3 regions of the Arthrobacter sp. 10N410 genome follow, and region 3 is predicted to be linked to each of the others. Evidence: riboswitches for the same ligand, from Rfam matches in the RefSeq annotation. Region 3 holds a riboswitch; each other region holds the start of a gene.

What was found. Region 3 has a riboswitch for cyclic di-AMP ahead of AC1DB8_RS11910 (M23 family metallopeptidase). Riboswitches for the same ligand answer to the same signal wherever they lie in the genome.
Region 1: linked by a shared signal. The riboswitch ahead of AC1DB8_RS05640 (hypothetical protein) and the one ahead of AC1DB8_RS11910 (M23 family metallopeptidase) in region 3 are both predicted to bind cyclic di-AMP.
Region 2: linked by a shared signal. The riboswitch ahead of AC1DB8_RS09170 (aggregation-promoting factor C-terminal-like domain-containing protein) and the one ahead of AC1DB8_RS11910 (M23 family metallopeptidase) in region 3 are both predicted to bind cyclic di-AMP.

Annotation. Positions count from the first base shown of each region.
Region 1 is NZ_JBFTIP010000002.1:236,196-246,291, forward strand. Features, by position in the region: gene AC1DB8_RS05610 (DUF7793 family protein) at 1-317, shown strand, start outside; gene AC1DB8_RS05615 (MBL fold metallo-hydrolase) at 448-1,872, opposite strand; gene AC1DB8_RS05620 (hypothetical protein) at 2,007-3,263, opposite strand; gene AC1DB8_RS05625 (Ig-like domain-containing protein) at 3,920-7,219, shown strand; gene AC1DB8_RS05630 (DNA alkylation repair protein) at 7,337-7,948, shown strand; gene AC1DB8_RS05635 (hypothetical protein) at 7,951-8,205, opposite strand; cyclic di-AMP (ydaO/yuaA leader) riboswitch at 8,407-8,572, shown strand; gene AC1DB8_RS05640 (hypothetical protein) at 8,577-9,338, shown strand; gene AC1DB8_RS05645 (dihydrofolate reductase family protein) at 9,434-9,991, opposite strand.
Region 2 is NZ_JBFTIP010000003.1:315,260-325,355, reverse strand. Features, by position in the region: gene AC1DB8_RS09200 (glycosyltransferase) at 1-371, shown strand, start outside; gene AC1DB8_RS09195 (DNA glycosylase AlkZ-like family protein) at 435-1,676, shown strand; gene AC1DB8_RS09190 (nucleoside deaminase) at 1,752-2,255, opposite strand; gene AC1DB8_RS09185 (phosphatase PAP2 family protein) at 2,355-3,170, shown strand; gene upp (uracil phosphoribosyltransferase) at 3,195-3,830, shown strand; gene AC1DB8_RS09175 (VOC family protein) at 3,927-4,304, shown strand; gene AC1DB8_RS09170 (aggregation-promoting factor C-terminal-like domain-containing protein) at 4,422-5,150, opposite strand; cyclic di-AMP (ydaO/yuaA leader) riboswitch at 5,149-5,329, opposite strand; gene AC1DB8_RS09165 (glycosyltransferase family 39 protein) at 5,479-7,515, opposite strand; gene AC1DB8_RS09160 (bifunctional glycosyltransferase family 2/GtrA family protein) at 7,516-8,949, opposite strand; gene AC1DB8_RS09155 (HAMP domain-containing sensor histidine kinase) at 9,062-10,096, opposite strand, start outside.
Region 3 is NZ_JBFTIP010000004.1:188,393-198,488, reverse strand. Features, by position in the region: gene AC1DB8_RS11925 (MFS transporter) at 1-1,296, shown strand, start outside; gene serC (phosphoserine transaminase) at 1,324-2,454, opposite strand; gene AC1DB8_RS11915 (iron-dependent transcriptional repressor DtxR) at 2,770-3,462, shown strand; cyclic di-AMP (ydaO/yuaA leader) riboswitch at 3,605-3,824, shown strand; gene AC1DB8_RS11910 (M23 family metallopeptidase) at 3,829-4,647, shown strand; cyclic di-AMP (ydaO/yuaA leader) riboswitch at 4,794-4,952, shown strand; gene AC1DB8_RS11905 (NlpC/P60 family protein) at 5,216-5,980, shown strand; gene AC1DB8_RS11900 (HNH endonuclease) at 6,224-6,724, shown strand; gene mobA (molybdenum cofactor guanylyltransferase) at 6,789-7,499, shown strand; gene AC1DB8_RS11890 (DUF6457 domain-containing protein) at 7,483-7,770, shown strand; gene AC1DB8_RS11885 (molybdopterin-binding protein) at 7,767-9,272, shown strand; gene fdhD (formate dehydrogenase accessory sulfurtransferase FdhD) at 9,360-10,096, shown strand, end outside.

The DNA.
Region 1 (10,096 bases), on a different contig from region 3:
ACGCCCGGGACGCGGCCGCTTCGATTGAAGCGATGCGGGCCCTTGGCGGCGGCCGGGAGTTGCCCTTACTCGTGGATATATCCGGTGTAACGATGCGCTCGACGGCAAGACATACCTACGAACGTGCCAAGGCAGTGACCGCGGTGGCCCTGCTGGGTTCCAGCGTGGTGGACACCGTCGTTGCGGCGGCACTCGGCCGCCACAGCTTTTGCCCGCACGCGTATTTCACCTCACGCACGGAGGCGCTGGAGTGGCTGGAGGGCCTCCAGCTTCCGGAGCTCGCCGCGGGGGAGGGAACGGGCCTGCACAAGGCGTAGCCCCGGTGCCGGCTCCCGTCGCCGCCTGACGACAGGGATTGGAACTGGTCGCGGACACAGCTGTGGCGGCGACCCGGGTTACCCGGGCCGCCGCCACGCTGTCACTGTGTTGCCTTACTGGTTGTCCTGCTTAGCTGGCCGGAACGGTTTCCGGTGCCTGCCGGCGGGCGGCCTGTTCCATTGCGTTCCACGCGGCGTAGCTGCCGTCGAGTTCGACGACGTCGTAGCCGGCGCGGCGCAGCGCGCTGGCCGCGACGGAGTTCCGGACGCCGCTCTGGCAGTAGGACACGATGGTGCCTTCGGTGGGGAGTTCATCCAGGTGCCACATCACGCGGCCGCCGCTGAGCTGGTAGGAGCCGGGGATGTGGCCGGCTGCATGTTCGGTGCGGTTGCGAACGTCCAGGACCATGGCGGCGTCAAAGCCGTCGAGTTCCTCGGGCTGGATCAGCTTCGGGACGCTGACCGGCAGGCCCTCGAGGCTGGTGACGTAGCCGGCGACTTTGTCGATGCCGACCCGGACGAGGTGGTCCCACATTTCCTGCGCGTCCGCCTGGCTGGAAGCGAGGAGGACCAGCGGGTTGGTGTCGGTTTCCGGGTTTACGACCCAGGCGCCGAAGCTGGCGGTGGACTTACCGGCCGGGACGTTGACGGAGCCGGTGACGGTGCCTTCGTGGACCTCGTTGTTCGGGCGGGTGTCAACGAAAATGACCTTGTCCGCGGCGAGGTCGCGGGCGACATCGGCGGTGCCCAGCTCGGGGAGCGGGGCGCGTTCGCCCATGACGGCGGGGCCTTCACGGTTTTCGCGTTTCATCCGGGCGAAGTAGGCGTGCGCGTCCGGCTGGCCGTCGAGGAGTTCATCAATGAAGCCCTGCTCGTCGTTTGCGGCCAGGTAGGGGCCCCACCAGGCGTAGAGCCGTTCGTAGCCGACGGTCGAGGACGGGATCGCGCCCAGGGCCTTGCCGCAGGCGCTGCCGGCGCCGTGGCCCGGGTGGACCTGGACGTGGTCCGGCAGGGTCAGGAACTTGTCCCGCAGGCTGGCGAACAGCTGCTTGGCGCCTGCGAAGCGGGTGTCGACGCCGCCGGCGGCCTCATCCAGCAGGTCCGGCCGGCCCAGGTCGCCGGAGAACACGAAGTCACCCGAGAGCAGGTAGCCCGGCTTGTCTGCGAATGCGCCGTCGGTGATCAAAAAGGACAGGTGCTCCGGGGTGTGCCCGGGGGTGTGGAGGGCCTTGACCGTGACGTTGCCCAGCACGATCTCATCGTTGTCGTTGAGCCGCTCGGCCTCAAAACCGTACTGCCAGTCCGCGCCGCCCTCGCCCGAGACATAGGCGGTGGCGCCGGTCGCGGCGGCCAGTTCCCGGGTGCCGGAGAGGAAGTCCGCGTGGATGTGCGTCTCGGTAACGGCCACGATCTTCATGCCGTTCGCGGCAGCGAGGTCCCGGTACACGGCGATATCACGCCGGGGATCAACCACAAGGGCCTCGCCCTTGGCCTGGCAGCCGATGAAATAGCTCGCCTGGGCAAGGTCTTCGTCGTAGATGCGCTCGATAAGCATTCGGGAGAACTCCTTCTTGAGGTGGACGGGGAAGGGATTCCTTCCTCCTCTACATTCAACAGTAATACCCCCGGGGGTATCACGCAAGCGGCGCCGGACCGGTCCTGCGGTGCCGCCGACGTCGCCCGGAGGCTTCAGTTGCCGATCCTGGCCAGCACCTTGTTGATGGTCGCCGCGAGCCCGCGCGCGGCCTGGAGGACGCCGGCGTCGGACAGGGCTTTCGTTTCCGTTTCCACGCACAGCCTGCCCTTCCGGGCACCCACCTGGATGTGCCGGACTCCGGTCCCGTCGGGAAGCACATAAACCACGGCGTAGCCCGCTTCGCCGCCGGTGTTGACGATCGGGTGTTTGATGGCGGTCCAGGTGCGCGAGCCGCCGCCCGGCAGGCTCTCCCGGATCGAACTGCAGCGGCTGAGGTCGGCTGCCCGGCTGTCAAAAGGGGACGGCCCGGCCGGCGGGGGCGGCAAGCTGACGAGCCGCAGGCTGATCTGGTCCAGCACCTGCGGCCCACCGGCGATCTCAGCCACCACGGTGGCCGCCCCGGAGAACGAGGCAAGATAGGCGGCGTCGTCGTAAATGCATCCGGAAACGGCCGGCGCCGTGGCAGGGCCGCTCCGGGTGTAGCGTCCCTCCAGCACCTGGGCCGGCCTTCCAGTGGGGCCGGTAACGCCCTGCAGCAGCCGGGCCAGTTGCTGCGGCGTCCGTTGTTCGGGGGGCTGTGGGGTAGCGGGCGGACCAGGCGGCGGTGCGGCTGACGGTGCCGTGCCGGAGTCGGTCTGCCCGACCAGTTTTTGGGCCAGCCGGACCAGCGGCTCGAGGGCGGTCCTGAGTTCCGCGTCGGACCTGGCGGTGGGTGCCTGCCGGCTCAGCCCGATCGTCAGGGTTCCCTTGAGTACCTGCAGTGCAACGGTGGCGCCGCCCGGGGGAGTGCCGGCGGTTGCCGGTGTGCTCAAAACCGTGGCGTAGGCCTTCTCGCCCACGGCCGGCGTCCTAAGCAGCCTGACCGTGGACGTTGGATCATTCCCCACCGTCTGCCGGAACGTTGAACACCTTTGGGCCAGGTCGTCGGTGTAGGCGAAATCCGCAGCGAGCACGTCGCTGCGCGGTGCGCTTCGGGCAAAGACAAACGCCAGGGACTCGCGTGACCACACGCCGGTCAGCGTCAGGACGCCCGCGGCGAAGTGCATTGCCAGGTCCGCTCCGCTGGTCGGCGAACTGTGCGGCCGGAACACGCTGCACTCGCCGGGCTCGACGGCCGGCTTATCGGCGGGCTCCGGTCGTCCCTGCAGGCGGGTGCGCAGGTCCGAGCTTCTGGAGACCCGCCCGGTGCCTTCCTGGCCGCTGTTGATCGCCCTGTCCACGAGGACCATCAGTTCCTCATCGGAAAGCACCTTCTCCGCCGTCGCCGACGGGAGAGTCCCGGTTGCGGGAGACGATCCGCTGCCCGCGGGCGGTGAGGGTGAGCCCGGCGTGCAGCCGGTCACCGCCAGAACAGCGGCAGCGCAGGCCAGGAGCCAGCGCTGGGTCCGCGAGCGGGGACCGCTGGTGTTCCGTGTTGTTGCAGCACCTGGACACACGACTGGACTCCCTGCCGTCGAAAGATGTGCTGAGCCCATGATCCGGCGCAGGGGCCGGGGGCACCAGAGGATTTATGCCCCCGGGCCGCGCCGGAGGTTACTCAATGCCGGGGACCAAGTCCGGCGGATGACCGGAAGCAAGTAGGCGACCAAGTGTCCCTAACAACCAACCAAGTAGGACCGGCCGGAAAGCAAGAAGCCCCTTCCAGAAGACGGGTAGGCGCCACTCGCGCGCTGCTCTTTCGGCGCTTCTAGGCTCCGGAGTACTGGGTGGAGTTAGTCAATTGAATGTTCAGAAACGGGTCTCAGCCATGCGTGAACAAGCGGCACTTCGTGCTTTGTCCGGACATTTTCCTGGTCGCTGTGGGGGCGCGGCCGGGGCATCCCATTTCAAGCGGAAGCGGGCTGCCGGATGGTCCCAGGCTCCCTCCCGGCGACGGTCGCGGACCCGACGCGCGTGGGCGATCTTCGTGGCGTCATCGCTCGCCCTGGCCGGGCTATCCGTCAGCGGTCCGGCCTCTGCCGACGTCGGCACGATCGCGCACGATTTGCTACGGACAGGGTGGGACAGCAACGAGACTGCGCTTTCGCCGACGTCGGTCGCGTCATCAAATTTCGGCAAGCTTTTTTCCACCGCCGTGGACGGCCAGGTGTACGCCCAGCCGCTCGTGGTGGGCGGCACCGTCATAGCCGCGACGGAGAACAACAACGTCTACGGCCTGGATGGCGGCACCGGAGCGGTGAAGTGGCAGCGCAACCTCGGTCCGGCCTGGCCGGCAGCGACCGTAAGCTGCGGTGACCTCACCCCCAACATCGGAGTCACGTCCACTCCGGTCTTCGACGCCGCGACCAACAGCGTCTTCCTGATGGCGAAGACGAACGACGGAGCGACGCCGCAGCTCCCGCACTGGTACATGCATTCGCTGGACAGGGTCACGGGGGCCGAGAGGCCAGGGTTCCCGGTGCTCATCAACGGCGCGCCCACTAACGACCCGACACGGCCGTTCAACGCGATGACTGCGATGCAGCGGCCCGGGCTTCTCCTGCTGGATGGCGTGGTCTACGCCGGTTTCGCCAGCCACTGCGACTGGGCACCGTTTGTCGGCTACGTCGTCGGGGTGTCCACCGCAGGCCGGCAGACCACGATGTGGGCCACCGAGTCCGGCAACAGCAGTGCGGAGGGCGGAATCTGGCAATCCGGCGGCGGCCTGGTCTCCGACGGCACCGGCCAGATCCTGTTTTCCACCGGGAACGGGATTTCCCCTAAGCCGGGACCGGGCAAGACCCCTCCGGCGACCCTCGCAGAGTCAGTCGTTCGGGTCAGCGTCGGAGCCGACGGAAACCTCAAGGCCACGGACTTCTTCAGCCCGGCCAACAACGCCAAGTTGGATCAGAACGATGCCGACCTGGGTTCCGGTGCCCCGATCGCCATCCCCACCGGCTACGGCACCACGGCCCACCCTCGCCTGATGGTCCAGGTCGGCAAGGACGGCCGGGTCTACCTGCTGGACCGGGACAACCTGGGCGGTATGGGGCAGGGGAGCGGCGGAACGGACGCCGTCCTCGACGGCGCCGGGCCGTACAGTGGCGTCTGGGGCAGGCCCGCGTTCCTCGGGACCACAAACGGCGGGTACATCTACACCGTGGAGAACAAGGGCTACCTTCGTGCGCACAAGCTGTTGGCCAGCAGTACCGGCGGCATCCAGCTGGCCTCCGTCGGTACGTCCATTGGCACCTTCGGGTACACCTCCGGGGCGCCCACGGTGACCTCCAACGGTACAAACGCCTCCACCGCCCTGGTCTGGGCCGTGTACGTAACGGGACCCACCGGTACCGGCGCGGAACTCCGTGCCTACCGCGCAATGCCGGACAGCACCGGTAAGCTTCAGCAGGTTTTCGCGGCCCCGCTGGGCACCGCCGCCAAGTTTTCCACGGTTGCCACTGACAACGGGCGCGTCTACGTGGGAACCCGGGACGGGCACGTGATCGGCTTCGGTGCCCCGACGACCTCAGCGGTTGGGGCGACAAACACGGACCTGGGAACCGCCGCGGTAGGCACCTCCGTGAAAGGGAACCTGATCATCACCGCCAGCAGGGCTGTTACGGTCAGTTCCGTCGCAGCACCTGCGCCGTTCGGGATCGAGGCCCTCACACTGCCCCGGACGCTTGCCAAAGGCGGAACCATGACGGTCCCGGTCACCTTCTCGCCGACCGTAGCCGGACAGGTCGACGGGACGTTGACCGTCAAAACCTCCGACGGCGAGACGGACCTTCTGGGGGTTCACGGCGTCGGCACCAAGGACGGACTGGGGGCAACGCCGCCCACCCTGGTATTCACCGACGTGCCGACCCAGACCAGCAGTCGCCAGACCGTAAACGTGGTCAACACCGGCACGAGCGTCGCCACGATCACCGGCGTCACCTTGCCGGGCAACGCCCAGCTTGCGGTCGACCCGGCCACGCTGCCGGCCGTGGGACAGAAGATTCAACCCCTTACTTCCGTTCCGGTGTCCGTCACCTTCAGTCCGACGACGGCAACCCCGGTGGCTGATCAGCTCCTCATCACGAGCGACCGAGGATCACTCACGGTACCGGTGACGGCGACCGCCGTGTCGGGCGTAGCGCATCTGCAGCTGCCGGCATCCCTGGACTTTGGTGATGTGCCTGCCGGCGCTGCGGCCACCCGGGATTTCACCATTACTAACACTGGCAACATCCCCCTGACGATCACCAAGGCCAAGGCGCCGGAGGGTGTATTCTCCACCACCGTTCCAATCTCGGAAGGCCTGGTGATCCCGCCTGGAGAGTCCGCACATCAGAGCGTGACGTTCAAGCCGACGGTGGTCGGTCAGGCCGGAACCGCCGACACCTACTATCTGCTGACCGCGGACGACGGCCAAGGAGCACAGAAAGTAATGCTCACCGGAATGGGCGTCGACGATCCCATCGGCCTGAAGGCGTACCAGACCAATGCCGGTGACCCGCGGTCTGTCCTCGGCAGGTCGCTGACCTTGGAGTACCCGGTGGGGGCAGGGAAATGCCAGGACTACACCAAGGGCGTGATCTGCTGGTCCCCGTCCACCGGGGCCCATTGGGTCGCAGGCGCGATCTATGCCCGCTACAAGGCCGCGGGCGGCGCTGCCGGTGTCCTGGGGTTCCCCACCACCGACCAGCTGACAACCCCGGACACGATCGGGCGGTATGAACACTTCGCCGGCTCCGGCGGGGCATCCATTTACTGGACGCCAAGCACCGGGGCGCACCTCATCACGGGCGCGGTCCGTGCCAAGTGGTCGGCCCTGGGCAGGGAACGGGGACTGCTGGGCTATCCGACGTCGGACGAGGCGCGCACCCCTGATGGCGTGGGACGTTACAGCCACTTCACAGGTTCGGGGGGTTCATCGATCTACTGGACGCCAAGCACCGGGGCGCACTTCATCACGGGCGCGGTCCGTGCCAAGTGGTCGGCCCTGGGCAGGGAACGGGGGCTGCTGGGCTATCCGACGTCAGACGAGACGCGCACCCCCGATGGCGTGGGGCGTTACAGCCACTTCACAGGCTCGGGCGGTGCATCGATCTACTGGTCGGCGAAGACCGGGTCGCACTACGTCCTCGGTGCGATCCGTGCCAAGTGGACGGCCCTCGGCAGGGAAAGGGGACGTCTGGGATATCCGACCCGGGACGAGTACGCAGTGTCCGTGGGCCGGGCTTCGGACTTCCAGCACGGGCGGTTGACCTGGAATAGCTCAACCAGACTGGTGACCGGCTAGCGCGTGCGGGCCCCCGGGCCCCAGCGGTCCGCGTAGGACACTGCGCTCGCCGACGGTTTCCCGCGGGAGGACGCAGCTGCTTAGGCCAAGCCGGCCCCCGCACGACAGAATGGATCCATGAGCGAGGCCGGTGACTTCATTGACGCGGCGCTGCTGCGTGAGAGCTCGTGGCAGCGGGCCGAGGAAGCGCAGGCGCGATACGGCCCGGCCCTGGGGAGCTATGGCTCCTCGGTTGGCGCCGTCCGCGGCACTGTCCGCGACGCGCTGCGCCGGTACCGGTCACTAGGCCGCGACGATGTCACCGCCCTCAGCTCGGAGTTGTGGGAGGTGCCCGTCTTCGAACGCCGCCTTGCCGCCATCGTCCTGCTGCAGTCCAGCCTGGCCCTGCTGGACAATTCGGACCTGACCCGGATCGAGGGTTTCCTGCGGACTGCGCGCCTGCGCGAGCTGGCCGATCCGCTGGCGACCGACGTCGTCGGGCCGCTGATTGCGGGACTGGACGGCCAAAACCGTTCCCGCGCGGAAACCGTGCTGGGCCGCTGGCTGCAGGACCCGGACGATTGGCTGCGGCGGGCGGCCCTGATGGCGCCGCTCCGCGAGCTACGGGCCGGGGGAGGGGACTGGGACCGTTACCGGCGCCAGGCCGGGCTGGCGGAGTCGGGCACCCCGGACGACGCCGGTCTGGTGAGGGAGGCGATCGCTGCCGTCACCTCCGGGATGGCGAAGTAGCGCTACTTGCCGGGCCGGCGCTCCACGACGGCATACGCCTTTCCGTCGAGGAACTGCCAGTCGGTCACCACCATAAAACCGAGCGCGTCCACGCGGTCATTCAGGACGTGGATATCGAAGCCGCCGTCGCGCGGTTCCGCGTCCCACGTGGCTACGTGGATTTCCTTTCCCTCGAGAACCAGCAGCTCTGTGTTGACGTCGAAATCCTCCTGCGGCTGATCGCTGAGCTGGCAAATTGCGACACAGTGGCTGTTCATAACGGGGCCTCCGCTCGGGGAATGCTGGGTGCCCTCATCCTATGGCTGGCAGGTAGCAGCGTCCTAGGCTTTCTTCCGCGCCAGGACACGGATCCGTTATCTGAATGTGACATTCCCGCCCGGGCCCGTTACCGTAGATGGGTGCCTGTTTGTTTCCGATACGGGCGCTCCCGAGCCGATTGCCTAACTCTGCCGCGGCCTGGGATCCGAATGCAACCTTTCTGGCAGAGACGGGGAAACCACTTTTGACCTGCAGTTTTAGCAGGTCTTGGGGTGAAGCCGCACAGCGCCCGCATTGACGGGCCCGCGGCCGGGTGCCTCCCATCCGAATCCGACAGCTCACCTCGCAGGCATTGGGAGAGGCTACAAACATGACTTCAAGCATTACTTCTGCGCGCCATCGTTCCGACGCATCCGCCGGACGGGCCTCAGCATTCTCGGGCAAATCAGGCACCATCGGTCGTCAGGCCGCAGTAATCTTCGCAGCCTCCGGCCTCGTCCTCACGAGCGGAATGGCAGCCAATGCAGCCGTTGCCCCGGCCGAAAACAAGACCGGCCCGGCTTCGTCGGTTGACGTCGGCAGCAAGGTCTCCGCGCCGGTTACCGCTGATTCCGCAGTTCAGATCAGCTTCGCCCGCCCGGCAGTCGCTACCACGCCGGCGCCCGTGATCGAGCAGCCCAAGCCCGTCACCGCCCCTGCGGTTGCCGCCGCTCCGGCTGTCGCGCCTGCCCCCGCTCCGGTGCTCGCGCCGGCAGCGCCGCAGGTCAGCGTTCAGGCGAAGGCGGCCGTGGCACCTGCCTCGGCAGCCGGCGGAGCCAACGCCGCGATGCTTTCGGCCGCCTACAGCCAGATCGGCATCACCCAGGACTGCACCGCCATGGTGGAGAAGGCCCTCGGTGCGGCCGGTATCCACGTGGGCGACCTCGGTCCCCAGCAGTTCATGGGCTACGGCAAGGTTGTGGGTGCCCCGCAGCCCGGCGACATGATCGTCCAGTCCGGCCACGTCGCCATCTACGCCGGTGACGGCATGGCCATCAGCGGTGGCATGAACGGCAGCAACCAGACGATCAAGCACCCGCTGTCCTGGCTGACCGCCACGGGTGGCGTGACCTTCGTCCGCGCCAGCGCATAGCAAAAAGCGTAAGAACCTCTTTCCAGGGCCGGTGGTCGGCTGCTAAACGGCAGCTGGCCACCGGCTTTTGTGCACGTTTACGCCGGCCGGTGAGCTCAGCCGGCGTACCGCAGCAGGACGACGCCGTTGCCAAACGCGCGGGTGCCGGCGAGCGTGAGCGCGGTCCTGTCGTCTGCTGACTTGAACAAGGGATTCCCCCGCCCGATCAGCACCGGGTGGACATAAATCCAGTACTCGTCAATGAGCCCGAGCCGGCGGAAGGTATCGGCGAGGTCGGCCCCGCCCAGTGCCAAGTCGCCGCCGGGCTGCGCCTTCAGTGCCAGCACGTCATCGGCGACGACGTCGCGCACCACCGTAGTGTTCCAGTCGGCCCGTTCCAGCGTCCTGGAGTAGACAATCTTCGGCATGTCCCGCCAAATTTTGGCGAACTCGACCATAGCCGGTGTACTGGACGGATCCTGGTCCGCCGTCGGCCAGAAGTCGGCCATCAGTTCGTAGGTCACGCGGCCGTCCAGGAAGGCGCCCATAGAGGCCAGTTGCTCGTTGAAGTGGCTGTGGAGCTCCTCGTCCACCATGTGCCAGTCAATCTCTCCGTTCGGCCCCTCGAAAAAACCGTCGAGGGAGACCTGGAGGGCCAGAATGATCTTTCGCATGGGCCAGAGCCTACGCCCGGACGAAGCGTTGCGGGAAGGCGGCGCTCGTCCCCGGTGAGCGGCAACATCCTGCCGTTTTGGACTCCAAGCTCGTGCCGTAGGCTC
Region 2 (10,096 bases), on a different contig from region 3:
AGGCCGCTGACCTCAGCCTGCTCATTTCCCGGGCCGAGACCTATGGGCTGGTGGTCACCGAATCCCTGGCCCGCGGCGTGCCGGTGATCGTCCGGGAGGGAACCGGCGCCGTGGAGGCGCTCGCGGCCGGCACAGCCGGAGCTGGAGCAGGGGGCGCCCCCGTAGCCGCAGCGCCGGCCCTGCCGGGCGCCGCCGTCGCACTCGGCGAAGATCCGGCACCGCTGGCAGCCCTGCTGCGCCGCTGGCTCACCGAACCGGCCCTCCGCGCCGAATGGCGGGCCGCCGCCCGGGCCGCACGGGAGCACCTTCCCGGCTGGGACGCCACGGCGCGGGCCGTGCTGGCCGTCCTGGCCGCGCGCCTCACGGAATAGCGGCGGAAAACGGAACCCCGGGATCGATACCGTCGCCGGGCCAAGCGGGTGGAGAATGACCCCATGACTACCGAGCCCATGACCGTGCAACTGCCGCCCGCGGAAAGCCTCACGCCCGAGCGGCTCCGCGCCTGGTCGTGGCACCGGCAGGGCCTGGACGGCTCGCTGGCGGGGTGCACTGCGGAACAGGTGTTCGCCCGGGCCGGCTGGGCACGGTCCGTGGGCGGGGCCAACCCGTACCTCACGCTCTTCGCCCGGGCCGGCATCCGGCGCTCTCAAGTGGACCGGGACGTCCTGGCGCACCGGATCCTGGAACTCCCGACGGCGCGCGGCTGCACCTATGTGCTGGGCGCGGACGACTTCGCCTGGGCGCTGCGGCTGGGACGGGACGCCGCCGAGGCCGGCTTCAAGGTCGTCGGCCGGCTCGGCGTGGACCGCGGCGAAATTGCCCTGCTTGAGGAGCAAGTGCTGCACGCCCTTGCTGAGGCCGGGGTGCCGCTGGACCCGCGGCAGCTCAAGGATGAACTCGGCGATTCGGTCCGCAACCTCGGCGAGGAGGGCAAGAAAAAGGGCGTCACCACCACGCTGCCCACGGCGCTGGGCATCCTGCAAGCGGACGGGCGGATCCGCCGGGTCCCTGCCAATGGCCGGCTGGATCAGCAGCGCTACGCCTACGAGCCCTGGGGGCTGCCGCCGAGCACGCTCAGTGACGATGACGTCCGCGCCGAGCTGATCCGGCGGTACCTTGGCTGGACCGGAGGAGCCACCTTCAAACAGTCGCAGTGGTTCACCGGCTTCACGGTCGCGCAGAGCAAGGCGGCGCTCGCCGCCGTCGACGCCGTCGAGGTCCCCACCGCCGCCGGCGGAGACCCGCTCTGGATGCTGCCCGACGACGTCGAACGCCTCGCCGCCTTCGAAGAACCGGCCGAGGAACAGATCCAGCTGCTCGCCGGAACTGATTCGCTGGTGCTGCTGCGCCGGAACGCGGGGGAGCTGCTGGCCGCGGAGGACCAGGATAAAAAGGCGCTGGGCTCGCTCGCGCTGCAGGCCGACCTGCCGGACCACCCCATCTTCGACCGCGGCAGGATCATCGGTTTGTGGCAGTACGACCCGGGCCGGGAGAAGATCGCCGCTTGGGTGTTCGGCACGCCGACGCGGGCCGTGACCCGGCGGATCGCCGAGGTGGAGGCCTGGATCAAGGAGGACCTGGGCGATTTCCGCGCCTTCAGCCTGGACTCGCCCGCCTCCCGGCAGAAGCGGATCGACGCGCTGCGGGCGTCCACGGCGGCCACCGCCGAGCGGTAGCTCACCGCGGCGTTGAGGGGGCCGGCGCCCTATGGGGGCCGGCGCCCTATGGGGGCCGGCGCCCGAAAGGCAGCGTCAGGCGCCGCGGTGGCCGGCGAAGAATTCCCGCAGCAACCCGCCGCACTCCTGCTCCCGGACCCCGGCGTACACCTCCACCCAATGGTTCAACCGGCGCTCGCGGAGAATGTCGAACACGGACCCGGCGGCCCCGGCTTTCTCGTCCCACGCGCCGAAGACCACCCGCGGAATCCGCGCCAGCACCACGGCGCCGGCGCACATGGCGCACGGCTCCAACGTCACCACCAGGGTGCAGTCTTCCAGCCGCCAGCCCTCGTCGGCTGCGCCCTCCAGCGCCCGCCGCTCGCGCAGCCGGGCCGCGGCCTCCCGGATCGCCACCATCTCGGCGTGCGCCGTCGGGTCCCCGAGTGCCTCCCGCTCGTTGCGCCCGGCACCGAGCACCGAGCCGTCCGGTCCGATCACGACGGCGCCGATCGGCACGTCCTCGGTGGCCAGCGCCCGGCGCGCCTCGGCAAGGGCCAGGCCCATCCAGTCCGCATGGCGTGGCTCGGGGGTAGTCATGGCTCAATGATAGTTTCGACCCTAAGCAAGCTGTGCACTTAAGCGGGTGCACCGGGAAGTCGGGAGAGGGCATTGAGCACCAAGACTGAGAGCTGGCTGATGCGGCGCTGGGGAAAGTGGGTGGTGCCCTATGCCGCACTCTGGATCACCATGCTGATCGGCGGCGTCGTCGTCGTCGCTCTGGCGCTGACGAGCGCGGAAGTCTACGACAACGTCGTGGACGACGCCGGCCTGGCAAGCCTCGACAAGCCCACGCTGGGGTTCATGCAACAGCTGCGCAGTCCCGGCCTGGACGCGTTCGTCACCGGGTTCACCAATATTGGCGGTGGAATCGGCATGCCGATTCTGGCCAGCATCCTGACAGCATGGCTGATCTGGGTCTCGCGGACCTGGCGGCCGCTCATCCTGATCGGCGGAGCCGCCGCGGTGTCGATCACCGCCACAACGGTGGGCAAGAAACTGATCGGCCGGGCCCGCCCCGACTTCGCGGACGCGGTGCCGCCTTACGAGACGTCGCCGTCGTTCCCCAGCGGCCACACGCTGAACACCACCGTGGTAATCGGGCTGGTGGTCTACCTCGCCTGCCTGCAGGTCAGACGCACCATAGCCCGCGTCGGTTTGATCACCGCGGGTGCGATCTTCATCCTTGCGATGGGCATGAGCCGCGTCTTCCTGGGCCATCACTGGATGACCGATGTGATCTTCGGCTGGGCCCTGGGGCTGGGCTGGGTGGGGATCGTGATCCTGGCCCACAGGCTGTTCCATGTGCTGCGGCACCGGGAACACACCGGCCCCGCGCCGACGTTCGACAACGATGCGCACCTGCGCGACGGCGCCCCCGCCCGCGGCCGCAAGGGCAGCACCGCGGAGCGGACCGCCGACGCCGATACCCCGGACCCCGCGGGACGGTCCTGAAGGTCCGGGTGGTAGTTTTGACCCATGCGCACTCTCGTTGTCGACCACCCGCTGGTCGCCCATAAACTCACCGTTCTGCGGGACAAGAACACCCCGTCCCCGGTCTTCCGCCAGCTCACCGAGGAGCTCGTCACGCTCCTGGCCTATGAGGCAACCCGGGACGTCCGCACCGAGCCGGTGACCATCGAGACGCCGGTCAGCACCACCGTCGGCACGGCTTTCACCAAGCCCACCCCGCTGGTGGTTCCGATCCTGCGCGCCGGTCTCGGCATGCTGGAGGGCATGACCAAGCTGGTGCCCACCGCCGAGGTCGGCTTCCTGGGCATGGCCCGGGACGAAGAGACCCTGGACATCATCACCTACGCCGAGCGCCTCCCGGAGAACCTGACAGACCGGCAGATCTTCGTCCTGGACCCGATGCTCGCCACCGGCGGCACCCTGCGCGAGGCGATCAAGTTCCTCTTCAAGCGCGGCGCGTCGGACGTCACCTGTATCTGCCTGCTGGCCGCCCCGGAGGGCCTGGCCAAGCTGGAAGAAGAGCTCTCGGACGCCAACGTGACCATCGTGCTGGCCTCCATCGACGAGAAGCTCAACGAAAAGTCGTACATTGTGCCCGGGCTGGGCGACGCCGGAGACCGCCTGTACGGCATCGCGGTCTAGCCGCCGGCATGCACTGCTGCCCTCGCGGGTAGGGCGGTTGAAACGTCCCCGCGGTCAAGGGTTCCGGCGTAAGGCGTCCGGGACTAGCCTGTGCCCATGGACTGGAAACTTGAACTCGTGTTTGTCCCCGTGTCGGATGTGGACCGGGCCAAGGACTTCTATGTGAACAAGGTCGGCTTCAACGCCGACTACGACGAACGGCCCACGCCAGGCATCCGTTTCGTCCAGCTGACCCCGCCGGGTTCCGGGTGCTCGATCGCGATTGGCGAGGGCCTCAACGACGCCCCGCCCGGCACCGCCCCCGGCCTCCAGCTGGTCGTGAGCGACATCCAGGCGGCGCACCAGCAACTCAAGGACAACGGTGTGGACGTCAGCGACATCGATGTCCAGGACTGGGGGCATTTCGTCTACTTCGCCGATCCCGACGGCAACAAGTGGGGGGTGCAGTACATCCCCAACCGTCCGAACGGCTAGCGCGGCCGCGCGGTTCCGTAGCGCGGCCCGTATTCCGCAGGCGCGGCGGCAGGCGCACGTGAGGCCCCGGATCCCAAGATCCGGGGCCTCACTCATGGCATGCAGCCTCGGCCGCGCTTAGTACCAGTTGTTCGCGTAGTGGAAGTTCAGGGCGCCGCACGGTGAACCGTAGCGGTCCTGCACGTACTGCAGTCCCCAGTTGATCTGGGTCCGGTAGTTGGTCCGGTAATCGGCGCCGGCGCTGGCCATCTTTTCGGCGGGCAGCGACTGGACCACGCCGTAAGCGCCGCTGCTGGCATTGGTAGCCGTGGTCTTCCAGTCGGACTCCCTGGTCCACAACTTCATCAGGCACTGCATCTCGCTCGGGGCCCAGCCGTGGGCGGGCAGCTGAGAGGCGGCGTAGGCCTGCGCACCGGCGGGGTCGTCAATGGCGACCGGCTTCGCGGGAGCAGGCGCCTTGGCAGCCGGAGCCGGCGCCTTGGCCGCCGGGGCCTTGGCGGGCTTGATTTTGGAGGCCTGGGCCTCCACGCTCATCGGGGCGGGCGAGGTGGGCGTGTTGCTGCCGACGCGTTCGAAGTCCAGGGTCTGCAGGGACGCGGCCGTGTCTTTCGACGCTTCGGCCGTATGCGCGGCAGTGCCGGAGGCCTGGCCCGCGGCCCCTGCCCCCAGCAGGACGGCGAAAGCGGTGGCTACGACGGCGGCGCGCTTGCCATTGGTCCGGGCACGGGCACGGGGCCGGGACGGGCTCGAAGTGTGCTTCGCCGGCTCGGCGCGGTGGCGCGCGCGCTCGGCGTCGGACGTGCGTTTAGCGCCTTCTGGGCGCGTGGGTGCCTTGATTTCAGTCATGTTCGCCTCTCAACGCCTACGGAGTTAGCTGTCGGGTTCGGATGCGAAATCCGGCCGCACGGAATCTCGACGTGGCGGCTTAACCCCAAGGGTGCATGGATGCAGAATGCCCGGGAACTCTGGGTTCCCCGTCTCTGCCTGGTCCATGGGAATCCGGGTAGCGGCAGAGTTTGGCGTCAGCCCGGACACGCGGCCAGATCGATGGCCGCACCCTAAAACGGTACCGGACTTTCAATCAGATGTCACAGCTCGACGCCGGTAAGCATCGAGCGGGCACGGAACCGTCGAAACGGCGCGGCGGAGACGGAGGCAAGCGGGGGAGAGGAGCCTACTTCGCCAGCTTGTACACGGTGGCGTTCCCCACGGTCTGGGCCTGGTAGTTGGCCGCGACCCAGCTGGCGACCTCGGAGTTGCCGCCGCGGCCCCCGCCCAGGCCGCCCATGCCGCCGGAGATGAAGTAGCCGATCTCGCCGCGGTCCACCATCGCTTGGAACTGCTCGAGCGTGGGGTACGGGTCGCCGCCGTTCCAGCCGCCCAGCGCGATCACATTGGTGCCGGTGGCGAGTTCCAGGCTGGCGGCCTGGGTGGCGCCGGAGACAATCCCGGACCATTTGGCGCCGGAGGACTTCAGCAACGCTGTCAGCTCGGCCGACGCCGTATCCGCGCCGGGTCCGCCGGGCCCGCCGGCGGCCGCCCCGCTGGAACCGAGGATCCCGCCGTCCGGCCTGCCCGCCGCCCCGAAGCCGCCGCCCATCGCGGACGCGGTGGGCCCGGAGGTGGGGATTGACCCCGAATGCGCCTGGGCCGCCGTCGCCAGCGTCCAGGCGGTGGTCCCGAGCCCGCCGGCCAGCAGTGAAAGGACCACGACGCCGGCCGCAGCGGCTTTGCGGAGCCGGGCCGGGAGCGCCGCCAGGCTGTCCACCCGGAGCAGCAGCGCCGCGGCGGCCAGCACGCCCAGGACGACGGCGATCACCCGGAGCCCGGGCAGCCATGCCGGGTCGCGGCCCAGGAGCACGGCGGACCAGACCGAGGCAGCCAACACCGTCACGGCCAGGACCATCCGAGCGGGCCAGTGGGTCCGGCCGCGCCACAGTTCCGCCGAGCCGATGCCCACCAGGGCCGCGACGGCGGGGGCCAGTGCCACGGCATAGTACGGATGCACGGTGCCGCTCATGAAGCTGAAGATGCCTGCCGTGATCAGCAGCCAGCCGCCCCAGAGCAGGAGCGCGGCACGGGTGGCGGAGCTCCGGGCCTCGCGCCGGGTGAACCACAAACCTGCCACCAGCAGAACCAGGGCCGCCGGCAATAGCCAGGACACTTCGCCGCCGAAACTGGTCCCGAACATCCGGGTGATCCCGGCCGCGCCGCCGAAGCCCACGTTGCCGTTTCCGCCCGGGCCGCCGGCATTTCCGAAAGCATTTCCACCGGGCATCCCGCCGCCGGACCCGGTGATCCGGCCCAGGCCGTTGTAGCCGAAGGTGAGTTCCAGGAAGCTGTTGGTCTCCGACCCCGCCATGTACGGCCGGGCCGAGGCGGGAGTGAGCTGGAACAGCGCCAGGTAGCTGCCGGCCACGACGGCGATCCCCGCCGCGGCGGCGAGGAGGTGCAGGAGCCGGCGGCCGAGGGTGGTGGGTGCCGCCCACAGGTAGGCTAGGGCCAGTCCGGGCACTATCAGGAAGCCCTGCAGCATCTTGATCAGGAACGCCAGGCCGATTACCGCGCCGGCTGCGGCGAGCCATTTCCAGCCGGCCTTTTCGATGGCGCGGGTGGTGAGGTAGGCGGCCAGCACCAGGCACAGGGTGAGCATGGCGTCGGGGTTGTTGAAGCGGAACATCAGGGCTGCCACTGGGGTCAGCGCCAGGGCGCCGCCGGCCAGTAGGCCCGCCGCGGGACCGGACACGCGCTTGACGGTCAGGTACAGAAGTCCAACGGCGGCCACCCCCATCAGCGCCTGGGGAATGAGCATGCTCAGTGCCGAGAAACCGAAGATCCGCCCGGCGAGGGCCGGGATCCAGAGCGCGGCCGGTGGCTTGTCCACCGTGATGGCGTTGCCCGCGTCGAGGGAACCGAACAGCAGCGCGGTCCAGTCCTTGGTGCCGGCCTGGATCGCTGCGGCGTAGAAGGAGTTGGCGTAGCCGGTGGCTTCCAGGTTCCACAGGTACATCACTGCGGTGAAGACCAGCAGCAGGGCCGCCGAGGGCCGCACCCACCACCGCTGTGGTCCGAACAGCAGGCGTGCCCGGCGGTCCTGCGCGGCGGGCGCTCGAGGAGCTGCCGGGCGGGTCGCCGTCGTCGGGTGTGCGGGCGCCGATGCGGGCGTGCTGCCGGCCGGGCCGCCGGTGGCGGGGTCGAGGGTTGCGGTCATTTACTTGGCCGTTTCTGTGTGGGGGAGGGCTGAGGCGTTGGCGTTGGCGTCGGACGCCGGAGCATAGGGAACGGCGCCGGGGGCCGGAGGAATGGGGGCGCCCCGACGGCGGAAGACCACGTGCCGGAACAGCAGGAATTTGATGGCGGTGGCGGCCAGGTTGGCGGCGGTCACTGTGACCAGTTCCAGCCAGCGGTCAGGGGTTCCGCCGGACGTGCCGTGGACGAAGGCGAGCGCACCGGAGGTCAGGGCCAGCCCGATCCCGAAGACCAGCAGCCCCTCGAAATGGTGGCGGGCCGCCTGGCTGCTGCCTTGGATGCCGAAGGTGAAGCGCCGGTTCGCCGCGGTGTTGGCCACCGCGGTAGTGAGCAAGGCAAGGAAGTTGGCCAGCTGCGGGTCAATGATTCCCCGGCAGAGCACGAAGATCAGCAAGTACGCGAGGGTCGAAGCCACCCCGATGCTGCCGAAGCGCACGAGCTGGCCGAAGAGGCTTCCGCCGGGGCTTTGTTCCTGGGCCCGGGACGAAGCCGGCAGCGGTCCGCGGGCCAGGGCGGACCGGAGTTCGGGAACCGGGATCCGGCCCGAGAGCAGGTCCCGGCTCAGCCGGGCCATGCCGCGCAGGTCCGCGATGGCCGTCTGGACGATGTCCACGCTGGAGTCCGGGTCGTCGGTCCAATCGACCGGGACTTCGTGGACGCGCAGGCCGCACCTCTCGGCGAGTACCAGCAGCTCGGTGTCGAAGAACCAGGCGTTGTCCAGCGTGTGCGGGAGAAGCTGCCGGGCCACGTCCGCCCGGATGGCCTTGAAGCCGCACTGGGCGTCGCTGAAGTGGGCGCCCAGGCACGACTGCAGCAGCAGGTTGTAGCTGCGCGAGATGAATTCCCGTTTGGGTCCGCGGACCACATGCGAGTTGTGGGTCAGCCGGGTCCCGATCGCGAGGTCCGAGTGCCCCGAAATGAGCGGGGCCAGCAGGGGGCCGAGCGCCGCCAGGTCGGTGGACAGGTCCACGTCCATGTACGCCAGGAGCGGCGACGGCGAGGCAAGCCACACCTTGCGCAGCGCATTCCCGCGGCCTTTTTCGGCCATGTGGACGACGTTGATCTCCCGGAGCTCACGGGCGACGCGTTCCGCCGTCTGGAGTGTTCCGTCGGTGCTGGCGTTGTCCGCCACCGTGATCCGAAAGGAATGCGGGAAGCAGCCGACAAGGTAGGCGTGCAGCCGGCGTAGGCACGCTTCGAGGTCACGTTCCTCGTTGAACACCGGAATGGTGATATCCAGGACCGGTGTGGTGGTGCGGGTGTCGATGGCTGAACGCAGCCTCCCGGGGCCGGTGAACGCCGGGGTCAACGGGCCCGGCCCGGGCGGCGCGGCCGGGCCGGGCGGCGTCGCCGTGGAGTGGGGCTGTGGTCCTGGGGCCTGGTCTGTGAACGTCATGGCTCAACTTTCCCGGCGCCCCATATGAGGGCTTTAGGGTCAAGCTGTGCGGGGGCTGTGGAAGTGAGGACCGGCGCCGCCGTGCCGGCGTCCGGACCAGAGCGGCGGCCCGCTACGCCAGCGGAGGCGCCGCGGGCAGCCGGACGGCGAACTCTGTCCGGCCCGGCCGGGACGTGACCTCGACGGTCCCGCCGTGCGCCTCCACAATTGACTGCACAATCGACAAGCCCAGGCCGCTGGTGCCCTCGGAAGCCGCGGCCGCTGTCGCGACCGCCGACGTGCCCTCACGGCTTCGCACCGGACGGGCCGCGGGACCGGCGGCCGGGTTGGTGCGCGCGGCGTCGGCCCGGGCGAACCGGGCGAAGACCCGGCCGAGGAATTCGGGAGCGATGCCGCTGCCGTTGTCCGTCACGGTGACCACGGCGCTGCCGTCAGCCGAACGCGTGACGCCCGTGACCACCTTCGTCCCGGGGGCCGTGTGTTTGCGGGCATTGGACAGGAGGTTGGCGAGGACCTGGTGAAGCTGGGTCGCGTCCCCGCGCACCACCACGGGTTCGTCCGGGAGCTCCAGCTGCCAGAGGCGGTCGGGTGCCATGACTTTCTCGTCGCTCACCGTTTCGACGGCCAGCTGGGTGAGGTCGACGTCGGTGACCTTGAGCGGCTGCCCCTCGTCCAGCCGTGCCAGCAGCAGCAGGTCCTCCACCAGGGTGGTCATCCGCTCGGACTGGCTTTGGACGCGGGCTAGTGACTTCTCGCCGTCGGGCGTGAAATGCTCGGTCATCCGCATCAGCTCCGTGTAGCCGCGGATCGCGGTGAGCGGGGTGCGGAGCTCGTGCGAGGCATCGGCGACAAACTGCCGCACCTTCATCTCGCTCTCCTGCCGCGCCTCGAGGGCGTTGGAGACGTTGTCCAGCATCTGGTTCAGCGCGTAGCCCACGCTGCCCACCTCGGTGCCCGGATGGGCAGCCGACGCCGGGACCCGCACGCCCAGCGCCACCTCGCCGGCGTCCAGCGGCAAACGCGAGACCTTGGTGGCCACCTCGGAGAGCTGTTCCAGCGGCTTCATGGTCCGCCGGATGAGAGCGGTGCCGGCGAGGCCGATCAGCACGAGGCCGCCCGCCGATACCACCCCCAGGGTCCAGACGAG
Region 3 (10,096 bases):
CGGATCTGGTTCATCGGCGCCCTGATCTCCAATATCGGGACCTGGATGCAGCGCACCGCGCAGGACTGGCTGGTCTTTGACCATCTGAGTGCCCAGGACGCCGGCGCCATGGGCATCACGATGGCCCTGCAGCTGGGACCACAGCTCTTCCTCGCCCCAGTCGCCGGGCTGGTCGCCGACCGCTTCAACCGCAAGCAGCTGCTGGTCCTGACACAGTCCTCCATGGCCGTGTTGAGCGCAGCGCTCGGTGCCCTGGTGCTGTCCGGGGCCGCGCAGCTCTGGCACGTCTACATATTCGCCCTGCTGCTGGGCGTGGTCTCCGCCCTGGACGCCCCGGTGCGCCAGACCTTTGTCTCCGAACTGGTGCGCGACGACTACCTGCCCAACGCCGTGGCCCTCAACAGCGCCTCGTTCAACGTGGCCCGGATGATCGGCCCGGCCGTCGCCGGCCTGCTCACCGTGGCCATCGGGCCCGGCTGGGTCTTCCTGGTCAACACCGTCACGTTCCTGGCGCTGCTCCTGAGCCTGGCCAAAATCCCCGCCGCCTCGCTGCGCCAGCTGCCCCGCGCGCCGGCCGGGAAGGGCCGGATCCGCGAGGGCCTGCGCTACGTGCGTTTCCGGCCGGACATTGTGGTGGTGCTGGTGGCGGTGTTCATCGTGGGAACCCTGGGGCTGAACTTCGTCCTCTTTATCGCTGCCATGGTCGGCACCGAATTCGGCCTCGATGCCGGCGCCTTCGGCCTGATGAACTCGATCATGGCGATCGGTTCGGTCGCCGGAGCGCTGCTCTCGGCCGGGCGGGGCCGGCCGCGGATGCGCGTGATCTTCGGCGCGGCCGGCGCCTTCGGCCTGACCTCCGGCCTCGCCGCGCTGGCGCCGGACTACTTCTGGTTCGGCGTCGCGCTGGTGCCGGTCGGCCTGTTCGCGATCACCATGACGACCAGCGCCAACGGTTACGTCCAGACCACCACGGACCCGGTGATGCGCGGCCGCGTGATGGCCTTGTATATGGCGATCTTCATGGGCGGCACTCCGATCGGCGCACCGCTGGTCGGCTGGGTGGCGAACGTCGCCGGCGCGCGCTGGTCCATGGGGGTGGCGGCGGCCTCCGGGCTGATCGCGGCACTGATCGGCATACTCTGGATTGTCCGCGCCAAGCAGCTGCGGATCGCCTTCAACCGGCGTGCACGGGGCCTGCGGTATTTCCGGGTCGTCCCCGGCAGCTCTGTGACCGGCGGCTCGGCGACCAGCGGCGCCGCCCGGGAGGAAGACCCGGACGACGCCGTCGACCGCTGAAGCGTCCCGGAAGGGACGGCGCGGTGGCTACTTCTTGAGCTCGCCGACGACGAAGTCGATGCACTCGAGCAGTGCGGAGACGTCGTCGGGTTCGATCGCCACGAAGGTGGCGATGCGCAGCTGGTTCCGTCCCAGCTTGCGGTACGGCTCGGTATCCACGATCCCGTTGGCGCGCAGGACCTTGGCGATGGCGGAGGCGTCGATCGAGTCGTCGAAGTCGATGGTGGCAATCACGTTGGACCGGTCCTCGGCCCTGGCTACGAACGGCGTGGCGTAGGCGGAGGCCTCGGCCCAGCCGTAGATGCGTCCGGCCGAGTCGGCGGTGCGGGCGGCGGCGAAGTCGAGGCCGCCGTTGGCGTTGAGCCACTGCACCTGCGCGTCCAGGGTCACGAGGGTGGCCAGCGCCGGAGTGTTGTAGGTCTGGTTCAGCCGCGAGTTGTCGATCGCGGTCTGGAGGTCCAGGAAGTCCGGAATCCAGCGGCCGCCGGCCTTGATCCGGGCCGCGCGCTCCAACGCCGCCGGGGAGAACAGTCCAAGCCAGAGGCCGCCGTCGGAGGCGAAGTTCTTCTGCGGGGCAAAGTAGTAGACGTCGGCCTCGGCGACGTCCACGTCCAGGCCGCCGGCCGCGGAGGTGGCATCCACCAGCACGAGGGAGCCTGCATCGGCGCCGGCCACGCGCTTGACCGGCGCTGCGACACCGGTGGAGGTCTCATTCTGCGGCCACGCGTAGGCATCGACGCCGGCCTCGGCCCGCGCCTCGGGTCGGGTGCCGGGTTCGGATTTGATGATCGAGGACTCGGCCAGGAACGGTGCCTTGTTGGTGGCCGCGGCGAACTTCGAGCCGAATTCGCCGAAAGACAGGTGCTGCGCCTTGTTTTCCACGAGGCCGAAGCTGGCAATGTCCCAGAACGCCGTGGACCCGCCGACGCCGAGGATGACCTCGTAGCCCTCCGGGGCGCGGAAGAAGTCGCTCAGTCCGCTCCGGACCGATCCCACGAGGTTCTTGACCGGGGCCTGGCGGTGCGAGGTCCCCAGCAGCGTCGCCGACGCAGCAGACAGGGCCTCCATCTGCTCCGGCCGGACCTTCGACGGGCCGGCGCCAAACCGGCCGTCCTTGGGCAGGAGGTTCGCGGGGATGGTGATGCTGGTGTCGCTCACAGGGGCTCCAATTTTCGGCTGGGTGTGTGGCGTGGCTTGGACGGGCTCTGCCGGGCGTGACCGGGACCCGCTATTTATTCTGCCCGACGGCCCCACGCGGGTGGGAATAAAGCCCGTCATAGTCCGGTCATTGAGACGGCGGCGCGGCGCCGGGCGGGGCGTAGTCCACAGGTCCGCGCGGCAGCCCACAGATTATCCGGACTAATTCAAAATAGGCTAGGCTGTGCGGTGACGTACGGCGGATCTCGCCAGGGCGCAACCCGCACGCTGTACGGTGGGAATGACGCAAGGACGGCGCTCGAGGAGCTGAGCTGAATGACGGATCTGATCGATACCACCGAGATGTATCTCCGGACCATCCTGGAACTTGAAGAAGAGAACATCATCGCCCTCCGCGCCCGCATCGCCGAGCGGCTCCGTCACTCCGGCCCCACCGTTTCCCAGACCGTCGGCCGCATGGAGCGCGACGGCCTCGTGGTTGTCTCCGGCGACCGGCACCTTGAACTGACCGAAACGGGCCGGAAGCGCGCCATCGAGGTCATGCGCAAGCACCGCCTGGCCGAACGGCTGCTTGCCGACGTGATCGGGCTGGACTGGGCCTACGTCCATGAGGAAGCGTGCCGCTGGGAGCACGTGATGAGCGAACGGGTCGAGCGCCGCATTTTCGAAATGCTGGACCACCCGACCGTGTCCCCCTACGGGAACCCGATTCCCGGACTCGCCGAACTGGGCGGGCTTCCGACGCCGGACCGCGGCGCCGTGGTCAACCTGCTTGACGCCATGGCCGGCTACGGCGCCGACTCGCGGATCACCGTGAGCCGGCTGGCCGAGCCGATCCAGGTCGAGCCGGAGCTGCTGGTCCAGCTGGACGAGGGCGGAATCCGTCCGGGCGCCAGGGTCTCGCTGGAGCGGGTGGGGGAGTACATCTCGGTCCGGGTCCCCGACATTGAAGGCGCCCTCGAGCTGCCTCCCGAGGTCGCCGCCCATGTGTTCGTTACGCTCGGGTAACCCGGCGTCAAAATCCTTCCGCCGGACAGCAGGTAAGTTGTGCACAGGCGAGATAACGGAATTATTACCGCCTGCCTTAATCCCCTATAGTTGATGACTAGCACTGATACTAAAGCGTTATCTGATCCGGAGCCGAGCTCTGCCAGCGGATCAGCCGGCGATTCACCTTCTGGCAGAGGCGGGGGAACCACAACCGGCTGTTGATTCAACAGCCTTGGGGTGAAGTCCGCTAGCGGCAAGCAATTCAAACTGGGACCTCCGTGGATGCCCCTGCGTCTGGATGCTTGCACCGGCGGACCGGGTCTTTGATCTCTCTGACCCGAATCCGACAGCTAACTTCGCAGGCTATCCAGAGAGGAACCGTTCTTGACCACCCAGACCGTCAGGGGCCGCCGTCGTGCGACCGGTCCCGCTCCGGAGCCACGCCCGGCCGCCGTCGTCCTCGACGAGCGCCCGCGTGACGCGCACCGCGAAGCGCGCCGCGGCCGGCGCAGCGCGTTCCGTCAGGTAACAGACTTCGCCGCTGTCAGCGGCGTGGGGCAGAAGGCAGGCATTGCCCTGGCCGCCACGGGTTTGGTCCTCACCGTTACAGTTCCGGCCACCGGCCCCGTGATGGCCACCGATGCGGCCAGGTCCGGTTCGGTTTCCGCGGCGGCCCAGCCCGAGGTCAAGGCCCCGGCCGCCGAAATCAACTTCAACCGCACGGCCGTCACCACCAAGGGTGACCCGGACAGCAAGCTCAAGCAGTTGCTGAGCGCGCAGTCCGTCGGCAGCATCACCCGGGCAGCCTCCGCGGGCAGTCTCGGGGCGCCGCTGGATTCCATGGTCACGGCCTCGCCGTTCGGCTACCGGGTCAGTCCCATCACGGGAGCCGTCGGGGAATTCCACCGGGGCCAGGACTACGCGGCCCAGTGCGGCACTCCTGTACATGCCGCCGCGAGCGGCACCGTAACCTTTTCCGGCTGGCACCCCTACGGGGGCGGCAACCGGGTCGTGATCGACCATGGCAACGGCCTGGAGACCACGTACAACCACTTGTCGTCCTCCGACGTCCACGTGGGCCAGCAGGTCTCACGTGGCGATGTGGTGGCGATGAGCGGGACCACCGGCGCCTCCACCGGCTGCCACCTCCACTTCGAGGTGATGGTCAACGGGGAAGTTGTTGACCCGCTCGGCTGGCTTTAGCCAAGCCGAGGGACCACTCGCATTTCTGTGACACGCCGTGATCTGAATGTGACATTGAGTCCCAACTGCTGTACCGTATGAAGCACGCCAACTTCTCCGAAGTTGGCGCTCTTGAGTGGATTGCCTAACTCTGCCACCGCTCAAGGTCCGTTCGCATGACATCGTCTGGCAGGGGCGGGGGAACCAATTTTGGTCTTCGCAAGAAGACCTTGGGGTTAAGTCGCAAAGCTTCCCAGGAAGCAGCGCGGCCGGGTGACTCCCATCCGAATCCGACAGCTCACCTCGTAGGCATTGGGAGAGGCTACTTTCGTGTCTTCACGCCACAATGCTGCGCGTTCTCGCGCTGGCGAGGCTCAGTTGAGCCCGCTGAATTCCATGCTCCGTGCCGCCCTTGCCGGCGCCCGGACTGGATCACACAACGCAGTTCCCGCTTTTGGCGCGTCTTCGCAGTACACCCTTCGCTAAGAAACCCGTTTCGGGGCGATCCGGCGTACCCCCAAGATGCCGGAGCGTCCTCAGTCCCGCCTGCAAGCAGCGCGGACCCAAGGATCACGAAAGAGAGAACTGAATGACTACTCGTGCAACCATTGCACGCCACCGCGCGGAGGTCACCAAGACCAACTCGCTGGCTGTCATTGCTAAGGCCGTCGGCGACAACGCCGGTGGTATGGGTCGCCAGGCCGCGGTTATCGCTGCAGCCTCCGGCCTGGTCCTGACCAGCGGTATCGCAGCCAACGCTGCCGAGACCAACGTTCAGCGTGAATCGACTTCCGCTTCGGCCATGGAAGTACAGTCCAACGCACCGGCCACGATCTCCGCGGCCTCCAGCATCGCGATCTCCTACGAGAAGCCTGCTGTCACCACCGCGCCGGCTCCCGTTGTCGAGGCGGCCAAGCCCGTCGTCAACGTCCAGGAAGCGGACACCGCCGTCACCGGTACCGGAACTGGTACCGGCACCGCGGTCACCGCATCGCTGGCCACCAAGGCTCCGGCCGCCGTCAGCGGCATGGGCGCTTCGATCGCCGCTGCTGCCTACGCACAGATCGGTGTCTCCCAGGATTGCACCATGCTGGCCACCAACGCGTTGGCCGCAGTGGGCGTCCACTACCACGGCTGGCCGGCGGGTTACCTGTCCCTGGGCCGCACCGTGAGCGCCGCCGAGGCCCAGCCGGGCGACCTCGCCTACTACCAGAACGGCGGCATGGGCATGGCCCACATCGCCGTTTACGTCGGCAACGGCATGGCCGTCCATGGCGGCTGGAACGGCGGCACCACCGCGCTGTACAGCGTCAACGTGGGCTCCGGCCCGGTCTTCATCCGCGTCGGCGGCTAGGACTTAGGCGCGTCTAACGCCTGAAGCTTTGTGAAGGACCCCTGCCCTCGCGGCAGGGGTCCTTTGCAGTTTGCGGCTCGCTCGCGCCCGCCCGCCGACGCGCGGCCGGGAAGCCCGGCAAAGAAAAATTCGGCAATCCGGGCCTTCGGTGTTTACTCTTGTGGTGTCGATCCATAGCCCGACCATGCACAGGGCAGCCGGCCCTCGTGCCCCTGGCGGGTGCGGCCGTGAAGAGGTATGCGGATGCGCACTCTCGTTCTGAATGCTGGATATGAACCGCTGGCGGTAGTCACCTTCCGCCGGGCGCTGGTGCTTGTACTGACCGGGAAGGCCAGCGTGGTGGCCGAGGGGGATGACCCCGTGGTGGGTCCGCAGGATATCCTCGGCCGACCGACGGTGATCCTGCTTAACCGGTACATCAGGCCGCGCTACAACACCCTGACGGCCGTGAGCCGCAGGGGAGTGCTCCGCAGGGACAACCACCGTTGCGCCTACTGCGGCAAGGCTGCCCACACCATCGACCATGTCCACCCCAAGTCGCGGGGCGGGGCGGATTCCTGGGAGAACCTGGTGGCGGCCTGCCTGCGCTGCAACAACGCCAAGGGAGACCACACGCCCGCCGAAATGGGCTGGAAACTGGGCTTCGTTCCCGGGCCGCCGAAGGGCACGATCTGGCAGATCAAGGAACTGGAGAAGCCGACGCCCGCCTGGGATCCGTTCCTGCTCCCCGAAAAGGCGCACTGAGCAGGCGCACCGGCGTCGCGGGCTGACCCGGCCGCGGTGAGGCCGATGCGGCTAGGCTGGGCTGGTGGAATTTGACGCTGTTGTACTCGCCGGGGGCCGGTCCGCCAGGCTTGGCGGCGTACCCAAGGCCCGGCTGACGGTCGACGGCGGCACCCTGCTAAGTCGGTCACTGCAGGCTGCCCGGGGCGCCCGCCGGACCGTCGTCGTCGGCCCCGACCCCGGCGACCTCCCACCAGATGTGCTCGGCTGTCGCGAGGACCCGCCGTTTGGCGGACCCGCCGCCGCGATTGCCGCCGGCCTTTCCGCCCTGGCCGCCGTTGGGCGCGGCGAGCCCGCCGCAGCCGGCGCGGCCTCGCTGACCCTCGTGCTGGCCTGCGACATGCCCCGCGTGGCCGACGCCGTCCGCGCCTTGCTCGACGCACTGGCTGATGTCCTCGCCAATGCCCCGGGTGACGCCGCGGCCGGCCCCGTCGACGGGTTCGTGGCCGTTTCGGCGGACGGCCGCCTGCAACCCCTCGTGGGACTTTATGGCACGGCCGCGCTAGAACGCGCCGTCGCCGACGCGGCGCGGCGGAACGCCCTCGAGGGGGGCTCAGTGTTCTCCCTCCTTGCTAGTCTTGAGCTGCGGCAGGTTCCGGTTCCGTCGGGTTCCACCGATGATGTGGACACTTGGGACGACGCCTCCGCCATGGGGGTGTCCACGCCCGGTCCGGGCCAGTCCGGGGCGCTGGGGCCCAACTCAACTTTGGAGGCAAACGGTGAAGAGCCAGGATGAAACGCTTGAAGACTGGTGCCGTGCGCTGCTCCAGGCCCTTGAGCTCGAAGATGTCGAGATCGACATCAACGAAGTGCTGGGGCTGGCCGGTGTGGCCGCCCACTCCGTCGTCCGGCCGGCCGCGCCGCTGACCACCTTCATCGCCGGCTTCGCCGCCGGCCTGGCGTCCGGATCCGGCCAGGCGCCGGACAGCGTGTCAATGCAGGCCGCCATGGGCGTGGCCCGGAAGCTCGCCAAGGAGTACGCCGCCGCCGAGGCTTCCGGGGCATGACCCCGGAGCCCCCTGACGGCAGCAGCGGCGTCGAGGACGACGATTCCGTGTCCGAACCGTCCGCCGCGCCACCGGATGCCGACGCCTCCGTCGACAATAACGCCCACGACGACGATGACGCCGACGACGGCGCCGCCGCCGTCGCGGAGGCGCCGCACCGGCATGTCGCCCACAGCTGGCAGGAAGCCCGGCAACTGGCCTTCGACTGCGCCGTGCCCATCCCGTCCTCGCCCATTCTGCTCCGGCACGCCTTGGGCCGGACGCTGGCCGTGGACCTGACAGCACTGCATGACATGCCCCACTACGCCTCCTCCGCGATGGACGGCTGGGCGGTCAACGGCAGCGGCCCGTGGATCCTGGCCGAGCCGGGCCAGCGGCTGGCCCCGCACCAGGCGAGCCCGATCAACACCGGAGGACTGATCCCGCCGGGTGCGAAAGCCGTGCTCCGCAGCGAGAGCGGCGTCATCGCCCCGGACGAGGACGGGCTGCCGGTCCTGAAACTGGGCGGTGGCGCCAAGCCCGGGGAACCCCGCAACGGCGAACACATCCGCAAGGCCGCGGAGGAAGCCGCCGCCGGAGAGGTGCTGATCAAGGCCGGCGCCGTGCTCAACCCCGCGCACCTGGCCCTGGCCGCCCTCGCCGGTCACGACGCCCTGCCGGTCCTCGGCAAGGCGATGGTGCGGCTGGTGCTCACCGGCGCCGAAGTCGTCAGCACCGGCGTCCCAGCGCCAGGGGAGGTGCGGGACACGTTCGGGCCGCAGCTCGGCGCCGTCGTGGAAATGCTCGGCGGAATCTGCGCGGGCGAGGTCAAGATCGGGGACAGCGACGCCGAATGGCTCGCCGCGCTCGAAGACACCGAAGACACCGGCGCAGCTCACGATCCGGTGGGCGGCGCGGAGTCGGCCGGCGAGACACTCCCGGCCGACGTCGTGATCACCACAGGCGGCACCGGCCGCTCCGGCACTGACCATCTCAGGCGCACGGTTGCGGAATTGGGCGGCAGGCTGCTGATTGATGGCATCGCCATGCGCCCGGGCCATCCCGCGGTGCTGGCCGAACTGCCGGACGGGCGCTTCGTCATCGGGCTCCCCGGGAACCCGCTCGCCGCCATGATGGCGCTGTCCACGATTGGCGCCCCGCTGCTGGCCGCGCTGGGCCACGGGACGCCGCCGCCGGTGACCGAGGTGCCGTGCGGGACCATGATCGAGCCCGACCCCGGCCGGACCAGGCTGATGCCGTTCCGTATGCTGTACGGGATGGCATCGCCGGCGCAGCACACCGGCCCGGGCATGATGCGGGGACTGGCGGCGGCCGACGGCATCCTGGTGGTCCCGCCGCACGGCGTCCAGCTGGGGGAGCCGGTCCCGGCGTTTGCCCTCCCGTGGGGAGCCGCGCTTCCGGAGCCCGCCCCCGCGAAGGCTGCCGCCAAACCGGCCACCAAGCGCACCGCCAGGAAGCCGGCACCGGAGGGTCCGGTTGACTGGAGCGGTCTGCTTGGCTGACGCCCGGACAGAGTTCATGATGGATTCAGGGGCGAGCCGCCGCAGCTGGCGGCCGAACCCGTACTTAACGCTGATGAGGAGTATCCGATGGGCCGCGTGACACAGCGCCGCAAGGTGCACAAATTTGTCCTGGACGGCTCGCCGCAGGCGCTCGAGTTCCCGGTCCGGCACCGGGAGGACGTGTTGGCGGTCGAGGAGCCGCTTGAGATCCGGCTGGGCAATCTGTCCTTTTCCGTCACGATGCGGACCCCGGGCAACGACTTCGACCTTGTTGCCGGGTTCCTGGTCTCGGAGGGCGTCATCTGGACGCCGGATCAACTCGTCTCGCTGCGTTTCTGCGCCGGCGAGGACGAGGACGGCGTCCAGACCTTCAACGTCGTCGAAGCGCAGCTGCGCCCCGACGTCGTCCGGCCGGACACGGGGCGAAACTTCTTCACCTCCAGCTCCTGCGGGATCTGCGGTACCGACTCGATCGACGCCGTGCGCAAGTCCTCGCACTTCAGCCCGGCAGCGGACCCGCTGACCGTGCCGGTGGAGACCCTCGCCTCGCTGCCGGACCGGCTGCGGGAGGCCCAGGCCGTTTTCGACGTCACCGGCGGCGTGCATGCGGCGGGACTCTTCCGGATTGCCGACGACGGCTCGGCCGAGCTGCTCTGCCTGCGCGAGGATGTGGGCCGGCACAACGCAGTGGACAAGGTGGTGGGCTGGGCGCTGCGCGAAGGCCTGCTGCCCTTGAGCGGGACCGTGCTCCAGGTTTCCGGCCGGGCATCCTTCGAACTGGTGCAGAAAGCCTCGCTGGCCGGGATCCCGGTGCTGGCCGCCGT